Regions from separate parts of the Neobacillus sp. S1227 genome, predicted to be linked through region 2. Evidence: riboswitches for the same ligand, from Rfam matches in the RefSeq annotation. Region 2 holds a riboswitch; each other region holds the start of a gene.

Region 1 (4,216 bases), 1.7 Mb from region 2:
CAGTGAGCAGTTGTCCCGAAGCTAAACCGAGCACGAAAAGCGACAGACTGAGTTGAACAGAAGATGCGTTTGTATCGAAATCTTTCGCGATATTTGGCAGGGCCGGTAAATACATATCAATGGATAAAGGTCCAAATGCTGCAAGTGAACCGAGTACGATTGCCATCCATACTCGTTTAGAACGAGAAAGCACTTGTTGATTATCCTCTGGCTTGTGTATGAATTCCCCCATATATAAGTTATTCCTCCAGTTATATATATGCAATCTAGTTTTCTTGGATTTTATCATTCTATGTTAACAGATTAATGTATATTTGGAAATTCTTAAAAGTAGGAACAAACAACTAAATTAGGAAACTATTTAATAAAAAAGGCCGTCTTTCATAATATAAATGGAAGGCGGCCTTTCCGAGTGGATTTAAATGGTACCCCAAACATCCTTAGCAATAGTCACTACATGTTTAATCTTATTCCATTGCTCTTCTTCAGTTAATATATTTCCTTCTTCCGTGCTGGCAAAACCGCATTGAGGGCTAACTGCCAAGTTTTCCAGAGGAATGAATTGACTGGCTTCTTTAATTCGCGCTTTTATGGATTCTGGATCCTCGAGTTCTGGGAATTTAGATGTAAATAATCCTAGTACAACGGTTAGGTTAGGACACTTGAAGCCTTTTAAAGGTTCGAAGTCACCAGAGCGCTGATCATCATACTCTAAGAATAGCCCATCCACATTTAACTCAGCGAAAATGGCATCGGAAATTTGATCGTACCCGCCGCTTGTGATGTAGGTGGATCTGAAGTTTCCGCGGCAAATATGCATGGTTATAGTCAAATCTTCCGGCTTATTGGCAATGGTTTCATTAATTGCACTTACTCTTGTTTTAATGATTTCATGTACATCTAAGCCAACTTTTTCTATCACTGCCTTGATCCGCTCTTCTGAAACAAAATCAATCCAGGATGTGTCGTCTAATTGCAAGTAACGACAGCCTGCATCATAGAAAGCCTGGATGGCTTTTTGATAAGCAGCAACAGTATCCTTAAAAAACTGCTCATTGTTACCATTGTAATATTCATCACCCTGAATTCGAGTAAATAACATATTCGGGCTTGGAATGGAGAACTTTGCAACTTGACTGCCATCACCATATTTTTCAACTGCCTGTTTTAAAAACTTGAAATGCTCCAGCATATAATGATCATTAAAGTCTACTTTACCAACAACTTTAATAGCGCTATTTCTTGTTTGGGCACCCTTAAAGCTGCTGATATATTCATTTTCAAAGAACTCTACACCTTCCAAACCAGCCAAGAAATCCAAGTGCCACCATGAACGTCTAAATTCACCATCTGTGATGGATTTTAGGCCAGCCTCAATTTGGTTTTGAACCAATTTCTCAATTTCTTTATCCTCAACCGCCTTCAGGGCTGCTGCTTCAATTTCCCCATTGGCAAAAGCCTTTCTAGCTTCTTTAATCGGTTCTGTACGAAGAAAGCTTCCAACATGGTCGGCTTTGAATGGAGTTTTAACTAGTGTTGTTGTCATTAATTATTCCTTCTTTCTCGGTGTAATAAAAAACCCTCTTCTCAAAAATTAAGAAGAGGGGGGTAATAGACATTACTAGATCTCTTCTTATCTTCAAGCAAATCGCTTCTGGAATTGGCACAGTACTAACGTGTCTGCTGCCGAGGCTTCAAAGGGCCAGTCCCTCCACCTCTCTTGATAAGAATATTCAAAAATATTTAACTAAAAATTAAGTTACACCTGTTGAACAATTATGTCAAGAGGTGATGCACGGGGACGGATCTCATGCTTCATTAGCATAAGACCCTCCACAAACATCTTGATCTCATAATTATGTCGCAATTTGTCGAAAAATATATAAAAATGTACGCGTTTTCACCTGATATGATAGGTTCTATACAAATATTCTAAATATTCGCCCCTTTGTGATTAGCCAGTAAAAATACATTTATCGGTCTGACAGGAGGTATATCAATGTGCAAAAAACAAAGAAACAAAAATGTAGCTGTAAATTTTGAAATACCAGAACAGATCTTACAAAGTTTTAGTGATGCTGTCGAAAGAAATGGAAAGTCAATGAGTGACGTGCTTAGGTTATATATGCAAAAATACATATGGAAACAAAGTGAATTGCAAAGAAATAGACAAATGCGGCGTCAAAGTCTTGGAGCCAAGAGATAGAAAAACCCAAGTATTTCTAGACATGTCAGTTTGACACCTTTAAAGGATTCATGGTATATATATTCAAATTATGTCAAATGGGCATAACCACAGGGGGTATTTAAAATTATGGAACATCGCAGCAAAATTTTAGATTGTACAATCCGAGATGGGGGATTAGTTAACAATTGGGACTTCAGTGTCGAATTTGTCCAGGACTTGTATAATGGATTAAGTGAGGCAGGCGTTGAATATATGGAGCTTGGCTACAAAAATTCTGCTAAACTTCTAAACGCAACTGAGCCAAATCCATGGAGATTTCTTGATGATAACTTCCTGAAGGAAATCATTCCTGAGAAAAAGTTCACGAAGCTATCTGCTTTAGTAGATATTGGCCGTGTAGACCCAAACGATATCCTGCCTCGTGAGCAAAGTGTGTTGGATATGATCAGGGTAGCCTGCTATATCCGTGAAGTGGACAAGGGCTTGGAGCTTGTCCAAATGTTCCATGATTTAGGCTATGAGACAACGCTCAATATTATGGCATTATCCAGCGTTCCTGAACAGAAGCTTATTGAAGCAATGGAAATGGTCAAAGAAAGTCCAGTAGATGTTGTGTATATTGTTGACTCCTTTGGAAGCTTAGACCCGGCAGATATTGCGCATCAAGTGAAAAAGTTTCAAGCAATGCTTCCTAACAAGCAGCTTGGAATTCATACTCATAACAATTTGCAGTTAGCATTTGCCAATACATTGACCGCACATCAAAATGGGGTTACCTTCTTGGATTCCTCTGTTTACGGCATGGGACGGGCGGCTGGAAACTGCAATACAGAGCTTCTAGTCAGCTACATAAAAAAACCAAGCTATGAACTTAAACCGTTACTTGGTGTAATCGAAAAGCACATGTTAGACATGAGAGAAAAATGGGAATGGGGCTATATCATTCCTTATATGATCTCTGGTGTCCTAAATGAGCATCCACGGGTGGCAATGGCTTATCGAAATAGTGATGAGCGTGACAAATTCGTTGACTTCTATGACAAGGTAACAACACCTGAAGCAACTTTAGCAACTACTACTAGGTAGTTAATTAAATGTACAGCCGCCTGCGGGCGGTTCTTTTTTTGGGGAGTAAAGCAGCTGGGCAGATTAGTGGCGAAAACAAAACAAATTTGTAATCATGAAAAGATGATTTAAGACATATGGAGAGTGAACCGATAATGGACAAAAAACAGATTGAGTATAAAATTTTAGAGTTGAAAGATGAATACCTACAGCTGCAACATAATCTAGAAAAATTAGAGTATGTAAATGGAAACATAGCCCCGTTGGAAAAACGACTATTTGAAATTGAAGTGGAATTGAATTCTCTTAATCAATTATTACGAAAAATGGCCAGACAATAAAAACTCAGTTAAAGAGACCATCGAAATGATGGTCTCTTTTCTTGTATCAATGTTCTAATATCTATATTAGATAGTTATAAAAGCACTTTTTCCGCGACGAGTCGATAGGATTCGATGCGATCCTTCGGAGAATGTGTAATCGTTAATATCATAATTTCATCTGCATTATATAAAGCTTGTAACTGCTCAAGTTTCTTTTTTACTTCTAGCGGATTGCCTATGATCATCTTCTGTTTCATTGCTGCTACTTTTTCTAGTTCTTTTTCATTAAGTTCAATTTGCTTTGCTTCCTCGATGGAGGGCACAAATTTGCCTTCGCCTTTTTCCTTCTGCAATGACCAAATTAAATTACATAACGCGATGTCTTCTGCTTTTTCGGTTGTTTCCGCACAAACCACGTAAACAGTTAACAATACCTGAGGGGCTTGGCCGTGTTGGTTAGGTTGAAAGGTATCAAGATATTGTTGGATGATTTCTGCTCCGTCTTTATCACTCATGAACTGGCCGAATGCATATGCCAAGCCGTGTTCAGCAGCAAGCAGGGCACTTTTTTTACTTGTACCAAGAATCCACGGCAGCGGCGGCACTTCCGGCAGGGGAGAGGCCTTTACTTTTGAAAACT
Region 2 (4,216 bases):
ACCCGCCAGCATAAAGTTCAGGTTCATAAATGCACCGGCAATCAGGGCTGGGATTGTTGCAAGACCAACGATTAAGCCAAGACCGACTAACATTTCACCCCAAGGTATTAATGTATTAAAAATTCCCACGTTAGGCATAGCGAATTGCTGTAAGAAATCTGCATACCATGCTTGAACCGCAGGGTGTTCGCCAGTTGCTGCTGCCATTGCCCCTTTTAGGAACCCCGTGGCATCGAAACCACCAGTTAGCTTATGATAACCTGCTTCTATCCATTGTAATCCAAGCCAAACACGTAATACTGTCCAAACAACTGCTGCGTAAGGAGTTTTGTACCATCTCATCATAATCATCTCCATAGTTTTTTGTGAAGTGTTTCACAAATTTAACTTTAAGTTATTCCCTTATGAAAGGGATTGATCAGCTAGCTGTGTCTTGTAAGGAAGTCTTTGTGAATTGCTTCACTATCTTCTTTACACTTTTAATATACTCTCCTGCTATTGAAAAAACAACGGCTTTCACAGTTTCTTAACATATTAATGTTAGATATATGAAGAGATTGTGAACGCAATACAGCACGTTCCCCCTCCTCTTTTGTGAACAATGTTAATAATGTGGACAACACCAATTAACCCCTTATAAAATCTGATTTTTACAATCAGCTTTTCTGTTAATAATTAACGGTGGATAACCGCTTTCAAAATTGTGGATAATGTGCATAACATTGTGGACTACCTATAAATACAGGACTTTAGATGTGGAAAAAACACTGGATAAACGAATGTCCATTCATAACAAAAGGAGCATCACATAAAAGATGCCCCTCAAACCAACCCTATAATGCCTTTGCTTCCTCAATACCCCTAACTAACTCTTCCTTACCCAGGATCGAAAAATATTGAACCGATGGTTGTCTTTGCGCAAGCTGCTCGATGTCTTTTTTGGTACCCTTTAGGACAAAGATTCCTTCAGAGATTTCATCCACCAGTGTAATGGCGGGACTGCCATATTTTTGGATCAGACCTTGGACCAGCCAGTATTCCCTATGGTGTTCATTTTTCAACTCTATGTCCTCTCCTGAGGTTTTCAAATAATTAGATCTAGTCACGTGGCTTTGACATACATGGACCAAATCCTCGATTATGGCACTAGCAGTTGGGTACATACCTGCACCAGGTCCTTGAAGGGTGATTTCCCCAACAATATCAGATTTCACATTCACCGCGTTCTCCACCCCTTCAACATGGTAAAAAGGGTGTTCAGAGCCGACTAGAACCGGTCTCACCGATGCCTGGATGCGGGTGCCAGACTTCCAGATGCCCGCGATATGTTTAAACCTTAAACCTAAGTTTTGCGCTGCTTCAATCAATTCACTTGTAATTGTTGTAATCCCTACCCGTTCAACATCACGCCAGTCTGGCTCCTCGCCAAAAGCCAGCCTGCTGAGAATCATTGTTTTATAAAAAGCATCATAGCCTTCCACGTCATTGGTCGGATCCGCCTCGGCATAGCCATTTTCCTGTGCCCGCAGCAAGCTTTCGGCAAATGACTGCTGCTTTTCCCGCATCTCGGTCAAGATGAAATTGGACGTTCCATTTAGGATTCCCAGGATCCGCTGGACACGATTAATTTTTAAAAGCTGTCCAAGCGTTTGAATGACCGGAATCCCTCCGGCCACTGTCGCCTCAAAACCAACCGACACCTGATGCTGTTCTGCCAAATCGATAAGCTCATTCCCGTGGTGGGCAAACATCTCTTTATTCGCTGTAATGATGTGGCAGCCCCGTTGGATTGCTTTTTTCAAATAGGAAAAAGTCGGGTCTTTATCCACGATACACTCAATCACGACATCAAGCTTCGGCAATTGCAGAATTTCTTGGAAGTCGGTTGTCAACAGAACATTCCCGCTAATATCCCGCGGTTTTTGCCTATTTCTAACAAGGACGGCAGCAACCTCTACTTCCTTCCCTAATTCTGCCGCTAGCTCACTGCCATGTGATTGAATGGTCCGATAAACCCCTTCCCCAACAGTACCGAACCCGAGAATTGCCACTTTAATTACAGACATGTCTGCCACCCCTTTAATTATTTGAAAAATAAAAACCCTCTTCATAAGAAGAGGGCTTTATTCCTCCTCTTATCTATCAGGCTATAAATAACCTGCAGGAATTAGCACCTTTTCAAGGAAAACCTTGAAGGTTGCCGGGCTTCATCGGGCCTAGTCCCTCCGCCGCTCTGGATAAGAGATATTTATTTGATTTTTCATTAAATTTCCAAAGATATATAAAAAGTATAATATCTGAATTTTCAAGAGTTGTCAATATTAAAGTGGCAAAAGAGCAACCGTTTCTTTTGTTGCTAATTTCTCAACCATGTCCAGCCATTGCTGCGGTTTGTTGGAAAGCACCGAATAGTAGGTTGTTAGAAAATCTTTGACAAGTAATGCCTGAATTTCAGTGATTTCTTCCTTAATCGGCATGAAGCATAAATCTAGGCCAGACACTGCTTCCCCATTGTTTTCCCAGGACGGGTGAAGGTAGGAAAGGTCAAGGCGCTTATAGCCCAAATGGGACAGAACCTCACGGCGCACGTACGGGTCCATGACCTTCACGCCGCCAAATTCGTGGTGCTCCACGCGGTATGGGTCATAGATTTCGGCAAACATACCGAAAAGCTCATTGCCGTTTTGGGCAGCAAGCTGTTTTAGGTCTTTCAAACGATTCTCAGCTAAAAAACGGCCAAGCGAGATGCCTGGTTTGCTGATGATGGTGAAGTCGGTCATTGCAATGTTCCAGTCCGGATAATAGCGGTATTCAGTGGCGCCGACGACCTGTTCCTCATGGATGGCAACGAATACGCGGATACTTGGGTCTTCTAACGGTTCTTTCCACAACTCATATTCAAGGACCTCTTCTGGTGGAAAAATCTGTCCCATTAATTCGTGAAGCTTTTTAAAATTTGGGTCTTCAATATTGGTAATGCGTTTAAATTCCATTGGTTCTGATTCCCCTTCAAAATTATTTAAATGGGTTCTTCCATTCCATTAATGCCGCATTGTTGAGGGATTCTTCATCCTCTAAATAGTTTCTGGCGACACCGATTGGGACACGCCCGCAGCGGAGGAGAAAGGTGACGACAGGATCCTTCAGTTCGCCTTTAATGACAGCTTCGAGATACTCTTCCGGCGTCATTTTGTCAGACACCTTATGTAAGCCTGGCATCCGCCCGCCGCCCAGCAGCCGGTCATATCCTTTTTCAATGACCACATGGTACATGGCATGCATCATTAATTTTCCGAGCCCTAGCTTGCGGTACTTCGGACGAACACTGATATCGACAATGTAGAGGGTATTGCCGTTCGGATTATGGTTGCGGATATAGCCGTGGTCGGTGACTTCTTCCCATGTATGGCTGTGATTAGAAGGGTCCAACTCGACACAAACTCCAGTCAGAGAGCCCGCCAATTCCCCATTGATTTCAACGCACAATGCCCCTTCCGGAAACAGTGTGACATGGTTGGTTAGTTGTTCTTTATTCCACCAAAGTTCAGATGGAAAAGGAGGCGGGAAGCATTCGGACTGGATTTCGATGAGCTGATCAAAGTCCTCTATTGTGTAATTACGTATGCAAACCGGCAGCGGCCGGTCCTGATCATAGACGTAAAATTCACTTCGATACATGAATAGCCCTCCCTCATTTTAATTCCAATCTGTATATAAATCGGTGCGGCGGTCGCGCCAAGTGGTTACAGAACCGCGCTCACGAACTTCGTATAGAAGTTCCAGGTCAAGATCGGCTGTTACGACCATGTCGTTGTTGATTTCCCCTTCTACTAAAAGCCCTTTTGGCGGGAACGGGATATCGTTTGGAGTGATAACGGCTGCCTGACCAAAGTTTGCCCGCATGAAATCAACGGTAGGCAGCGCTCCAACCGTTCCTGTTAACACCACATATACCTGATTTTCAATCGCTCGGGCATGGCTTGTGTAACGAACGCGGTGGAAGCCGTGGCGGTCGTCCGTGCAAGATGGACAGAAAATCACGTCTGCACCCTTCGCCTTCGCCATCCGAACGATTTCTGGAAATTCAATATCATAGCAGGTTAACAGAGCAATTTTTCCCTTTTCAGTTTCAAAAATTTGAAACGAGTCCCCTGCTGCCATATTCCATTCTTTAACCTCTGTTGGGGTGATATGCAGTTTGGCCTGCTCGCCGACG
Region 3 (4,216 bases), 1.9 Mb from region 2:
ACTCTACTATTGGAAAAAACTACATAAACAAAGCAAATAGTAAATGGTCATGTTGAAGTTGTTTTAACAATATAATACGCATGCATTTGTAACAAGAGTCATTTATCATAATTTTTGATATGGACTATACTCCCTTTTTCTAAGAAGGCACATAAAAAAACAGCACATACTATAAGACCCTAACGATTTTTCATAATAGGCTCGCATAATATTCATTGTAGATTTTCGTATAGGTACGAGAATTCATAGGCGGAGAATTTCCGGCTAATGTATAATGAGGAAGCTTACCAAGCAAATATAAGCGAAGAAATTCCGATTATGCGCTCTAAATAAGACAAAATCCAAAGATTTGAATCAAATAAACGGAAAAACTTCCTTTATTTTTAAGGAAATAAGAGTATTTCCTAATTTAAACGGAATATTTCCGTTTCAGTTATAACTGAACCTAATAAACAAAAATTGCCAGTATAACCAATTGCATAAGTTATACTGGCAATCTTTTTTACAACATTAATTTAATACGTTTTCCCGGACATTCTCTTCTAATGTCTTCTTCAAGAATAAAGCAACTTCGAGCATACCATATTTTCCAGCTTTTGCTTCGGCATCAGAATTATAGTTTGTGTTTGTATTAATATCGTAAGTATAAATTTCACCATCCGCATTTCTGATGAACTCGATTCCAGCCACCTGAATATTATTGCCAGCTAGAACCTTCTTATATTTTTCTAGGATTTCGTCCTCAAAACCTTCAATGATTTGGAACTTAGGCTTCTCTTCCACTTCTTCTCCGACCGGGCAGAATAAATCGCCAATTTGGCAGGCATCCGCTGGGCAAAGTTCAAAACCTTCCGACGTATCCACCTTAACGGCATAGACAAAGTTTCCTCCTACAAACTCACAACGAGTGATGTAGCTTTCAGGTGATTGAATATACTCTTGAATAAGGGTGATGCCATCGACCGGTTCTTCGAAAGTCGGTCCTTCCACATAAGCTTTTAACGCTTCTACACTATGGAATAATTGAACACCTAAGCCTTTACCGGCACGGTTATGCTTCGTAATAAAAGACTTACCTGCAAACGCCTCTGCAGCCTTAAGAATGCTTTGTTTTCCAACCGCTGCAATCGTTTTTGGCGTCTTCACACCATACTTATTTAACTCTAAATATTGTAAAACCTTGCTAACCTCTAGCTTAAGAGCGCTCGTTCCATTTAACACCGTCCGTCCATGTTCTTCAAGCCAAGCCAATACTTGTCCGGTAAATTCCGCTGCAAAACGATGATCACGAGTATGAGAAGAAGCACTCATTCGGCTATAGAAGATTCCTTCTGGCGGTTCTGTCGATAAATCTAACGTTCCTTCGTCCAAATGCCATTCTTCATAAGGAACACCAAGTTCCTCTAACCTTTTTGTTAAATGGATGGTCCACTCACTATTTTCATGTATCACATATACCTTGCTCATCTTTAAGACCCCTCTCTAGTTGGTTATTAAACTGCGTTTTTGTTCAACTAATGGCATAACCTGCTTGGCAAAGCGTTCCATTTCCTCTAATTGAGGTGAAAATTGTAACAACAATAAGTCTAAGCCAGCTTCTTCATATTGTAAAATCCGATCGGCAATTTGCTCAGGTGTTCCTACTAAGTTCGGCCTTAGGCCTCGATTGGATACAGAGTAATCCTGTAATTGGATTTGCTGCTCTAAGTGTGATTTTGTAGTGAAGTCTTTAAAGCCCGCATAACCGCTAGAATCCTTTACAGTCGTGATTTTTTCAAGCTCAGCTAAAGCCTCCTCTTCTGTATCACGGCAAATAACATATGCAGCCATGCCAAATGAACTAAATGGCGCTTTGCCCGTTTGTTCGCGGCGTGCCTTCATATCGGCTATTTTTCGATCAATCTCTTCCACTGTGCCACCGTGCATCACATAAGCATCACATTTTTCGGCAATGGTCTGCTTGCCTTTTTCACTTTCACCGCCTGCATAAAGAATCGGGTTTGGTCGTTGAACAGGTTTCGGAGCAAGCTTCGTGTCTTTTAAGTCGTAAAATTGGCCGGAAAAATCGAAGGTCTCTTCTGTCCATAAACCTTTTAGGACATCAATAAACTCTTCGGTACGAGCATAACGCTCATCATGTTCCGTAAAAATACCGCCATACTGACGTGCTTCTTCTGCCCACCAAGCAGAAACAACGTTAAGCGTAAAACGCCCATTACTGATTTGATCAATATTCGCTGCCATTTTTGCCGCTACGGCAGGATTATGAAAACCAGGACGAATCGCCGTCATAATTTCAATTTTTTCCGTCACTGCAGCAAGTGCCGCTGCGGTGGACCAGGCTTCAAGAGAATCATGCTCTGGTCCTTTAATATCATTTAAATATAATTCAGCTATTAAGGTAGTCGAATATCCCCATTTTTCCGCTGATTGTATGACTTTCTTTGCATAATCAAAGGTTGGCGGCATATGTTCATTCTCCACATTACGCAACCAGCCTCCAAAAATCGGTAACCAAAAACCATATTTCATTTGAATTCTCTCCTCTACTGTTCTAATTCTCTAGTTTTCCTATTGTTTAAGTATGATTTATGTATATATAAAAAACTCTCCTCCTAAGAAGAGAGTTTCAAAACCCTCTTCTCATCTTTCAAGCAATGCGCTTGATGGAATTGGCACAGTATTCAAAAGAACCTGCTGCCGAGGCTTCAAAGGGCCAGTCCCTCCACCTCTCTTGATAAGAAGAAAATGTACACTTAAAATTTTTAATTTACTATATAGCGATAATAGTTTAAATTCATAAAATTGTCAATAAAATATTTCTAGACCCGAAATAAACAACTTATAAACACGGAAGTGGAACCTTTCAACCAATAACAGCTGCGATAAAACAAAAAAACCAACCTCTTTATTGGCTGGTTAGATAAGCAAACCTTTTTTTCTCCTAATTCCCTTAACTGTTTCAATAAAGACCATGAGTGAATAACCAAAAAGGAAAATTAAAAATAATACAATACCATAAAAATATAAAGTAGCCTTATAGCCAATTGGGGCAATTATTTGAAGCGATGTAAACAGAAAAATAATCAAATATAGTTCAAATAAAATAAGAAAACTTAAAAACAGAAGATACGGTATAACTATTTTTTTATGGAAAATCTGTCTTAAAGTAAAACCTTCCCACAATAAATCAGCTATTCGTCTCAAGTATACCCCTTCTTACATCCTTTTATATATTATATTCTGAATTTTTTGTAAATATCCTTTAAAATAATTGCATTTCCGGCAACAAATTTTAAGTGATTTTTCCTTCTTCTCATTGCATCCTGTTAACAGAGAGGAATGTGCTGCTTAAGGATTTGCCCGGTACGGGGAAAACAACGAAAGTAAAAGCATTTGCGAAGGCCCTTGACTGTCATTTTTCAAGGATTCAGTGGATCGATGTACAATCAAATATTTCAGGGAGCTTTGGTACCCAGCTCCCTAACTTTTCTACTTTTCTATTATACATATCCGTTTATAGTTAAAAACCCCTAATCTTCCATAAAAATTCGTGCATAGTATTCCGTTTCTTCATCTAGTTTATTGTCTCTTTTCAATTCCTCAATAGTATCTTTTCGGTCATCTGCAACTACTTGAAAACTACCCGAAATATTTGGTGTTTTCCCTTTGTTTTTATCCATACTTTCACTCCTGCCTTTCATCTTATTTATATATGCTTCAAGCATTTTATAAAAAAGCCTTGGAACTAATATCGGTCCGGTAATGCGCTCCTTCAAAAGAGATCTTTTCTACGGACTGGTATGCCAAATTCCTCGCTTCTTTCAAGGTATCCCCTATTGCAGTAATCCCAAGAACACGTCCACCGCTGGTCAGGATTTTGCCCTCCTGTTCAGAGGTGCCAGCATGAAAAACGATCGCCGGATCAGCAACCTGATCCAATCCATGAATGACACAGCCTTTCTCGTATGGGCCCGGGTAGCCGGCAGAAGACATAATTACGCAAACAGCCGACTTGTCTTTCCATTTCACGTCTACTTTTTCTAATTCACCGGAGATGCTTGCGATTACGATATCAAGTAAATCTGTTTCTAAAAGAGGAAGAACGACCTGTGTTTCCGGATCACCAAAGCGTGCATTATATTCAATCACCTTAGGCCCTTCCTTGGTCAGCATCAATCCCGTATAAAGAATCCCCTCAAAGGGGCAGCCTTCT

What was found. Region 2 has a riboswitch for S-adenosylmethionine ahead of ACZ5AE_RS06310 (homoserine dehydrogenase). Riboswitches for the same ligand answer to the same signal wherever they lie in the genome.
Region 1: linked by a shared signal. The riboswitch ahead of ACZ5AE_RS14920 (5-methyltetrahydropteroyltriglutamate--homocysteine S-methyltransferase) and the one ahead of ACZ5AE_RS06310 (homoserine dehydrogenase) in region 2 are both predicted to bind S-adenosylmethionine.
Region 3: linked by a shared signal. The riboswitch ahead of ACZ5AE_RS15910 (LLM class flavin-dependent oxidoreductase) and the one ahead of ACZ5AE_RS06310 (homoserine dehydrogenase) in region 2 are both predicted to bind S-adenosylmethionine.

Annotation. Positions count from the first base shown of each region.
Region 1 is NZ_AP038276.1:2,946,092-2,950,307, reverse strand. It holds gene ACZ5AE_RS14925 (multidrug effflux MFS transporter) at 1-232, opposite strand, end outside; gene ACZ5AE_RS14920 (5-methyltetrahydropteroyltriglutamate--homocysteine S-methyltransferase) at 419-1,546, opposite strand; SAM riboswitch class I at 1,631-1,730, opposite strand; gene ACZ5AE_RS14915 (hypothetical protein) at 2,000-2,206, shown strand; gene ACZ5AE_RS14910 (aldolase catalytic domain-containing protein) at 2,315-3,274, shown strand; gene ACZ5AE_RS14905 (SE1832 family protein) at 3,391-3,594, shown strand; gene ACZ5AE_RS14900 (LLM class flavin-dependent oxidoreductase) at 3,669-4,216, opposite strand, start outside.
Region 2 is NZ_AP038276.1:1,256,080-1,260,295, reverse strand. It holds gene ACZ5AE_RS06315 (DoxX family protein) at 1-342, opposite strand, end outside; gene ACZ5AE_RS06310 (homoserine dehydrogenase) at 834-2,066, opposite strand; SAM riboswitch class I at 2,133-2,244, opposite strand; gene ACZ5AE_RS06305 (GNAT family N-acetyltransferase) at 2,322-2,993, opposite strand; gene ACZ5AE_RS06300 (GNAT family N-acetyltransferase) at 3,016-3,678, opposite strand; gene ACZ5AE_RS06295 (carbon-nitrogen hydrolase family protein) at 3,697-4,216, opposite strand, start outside.
Region 3 is NZ_AP038276.1:3,166,970-3,171,185, forward strand. It holds gene ACZ5AE_RS15905 (ATP-grasp domain-containing protein) at 511-1,467, opposite strand; gene ACZ5AE_RS15910 (LLM class flavin-dependent oxidoreductase) at 1,483-2,532, opposite strand; SAM riboswitch class I at 2,641-2,744, opposite strand; gene ACZ5AE_RS15915 (AAA family ATPase) at 3,345-3,527, shown strand; gene ACZ5AE_RS15920 (hypothetical protein) at 3,534-3,683, opposite strand; gene purD (phosphoribosylamine--glycine ligase) at 3,730-4,216, opposite strand, start outside.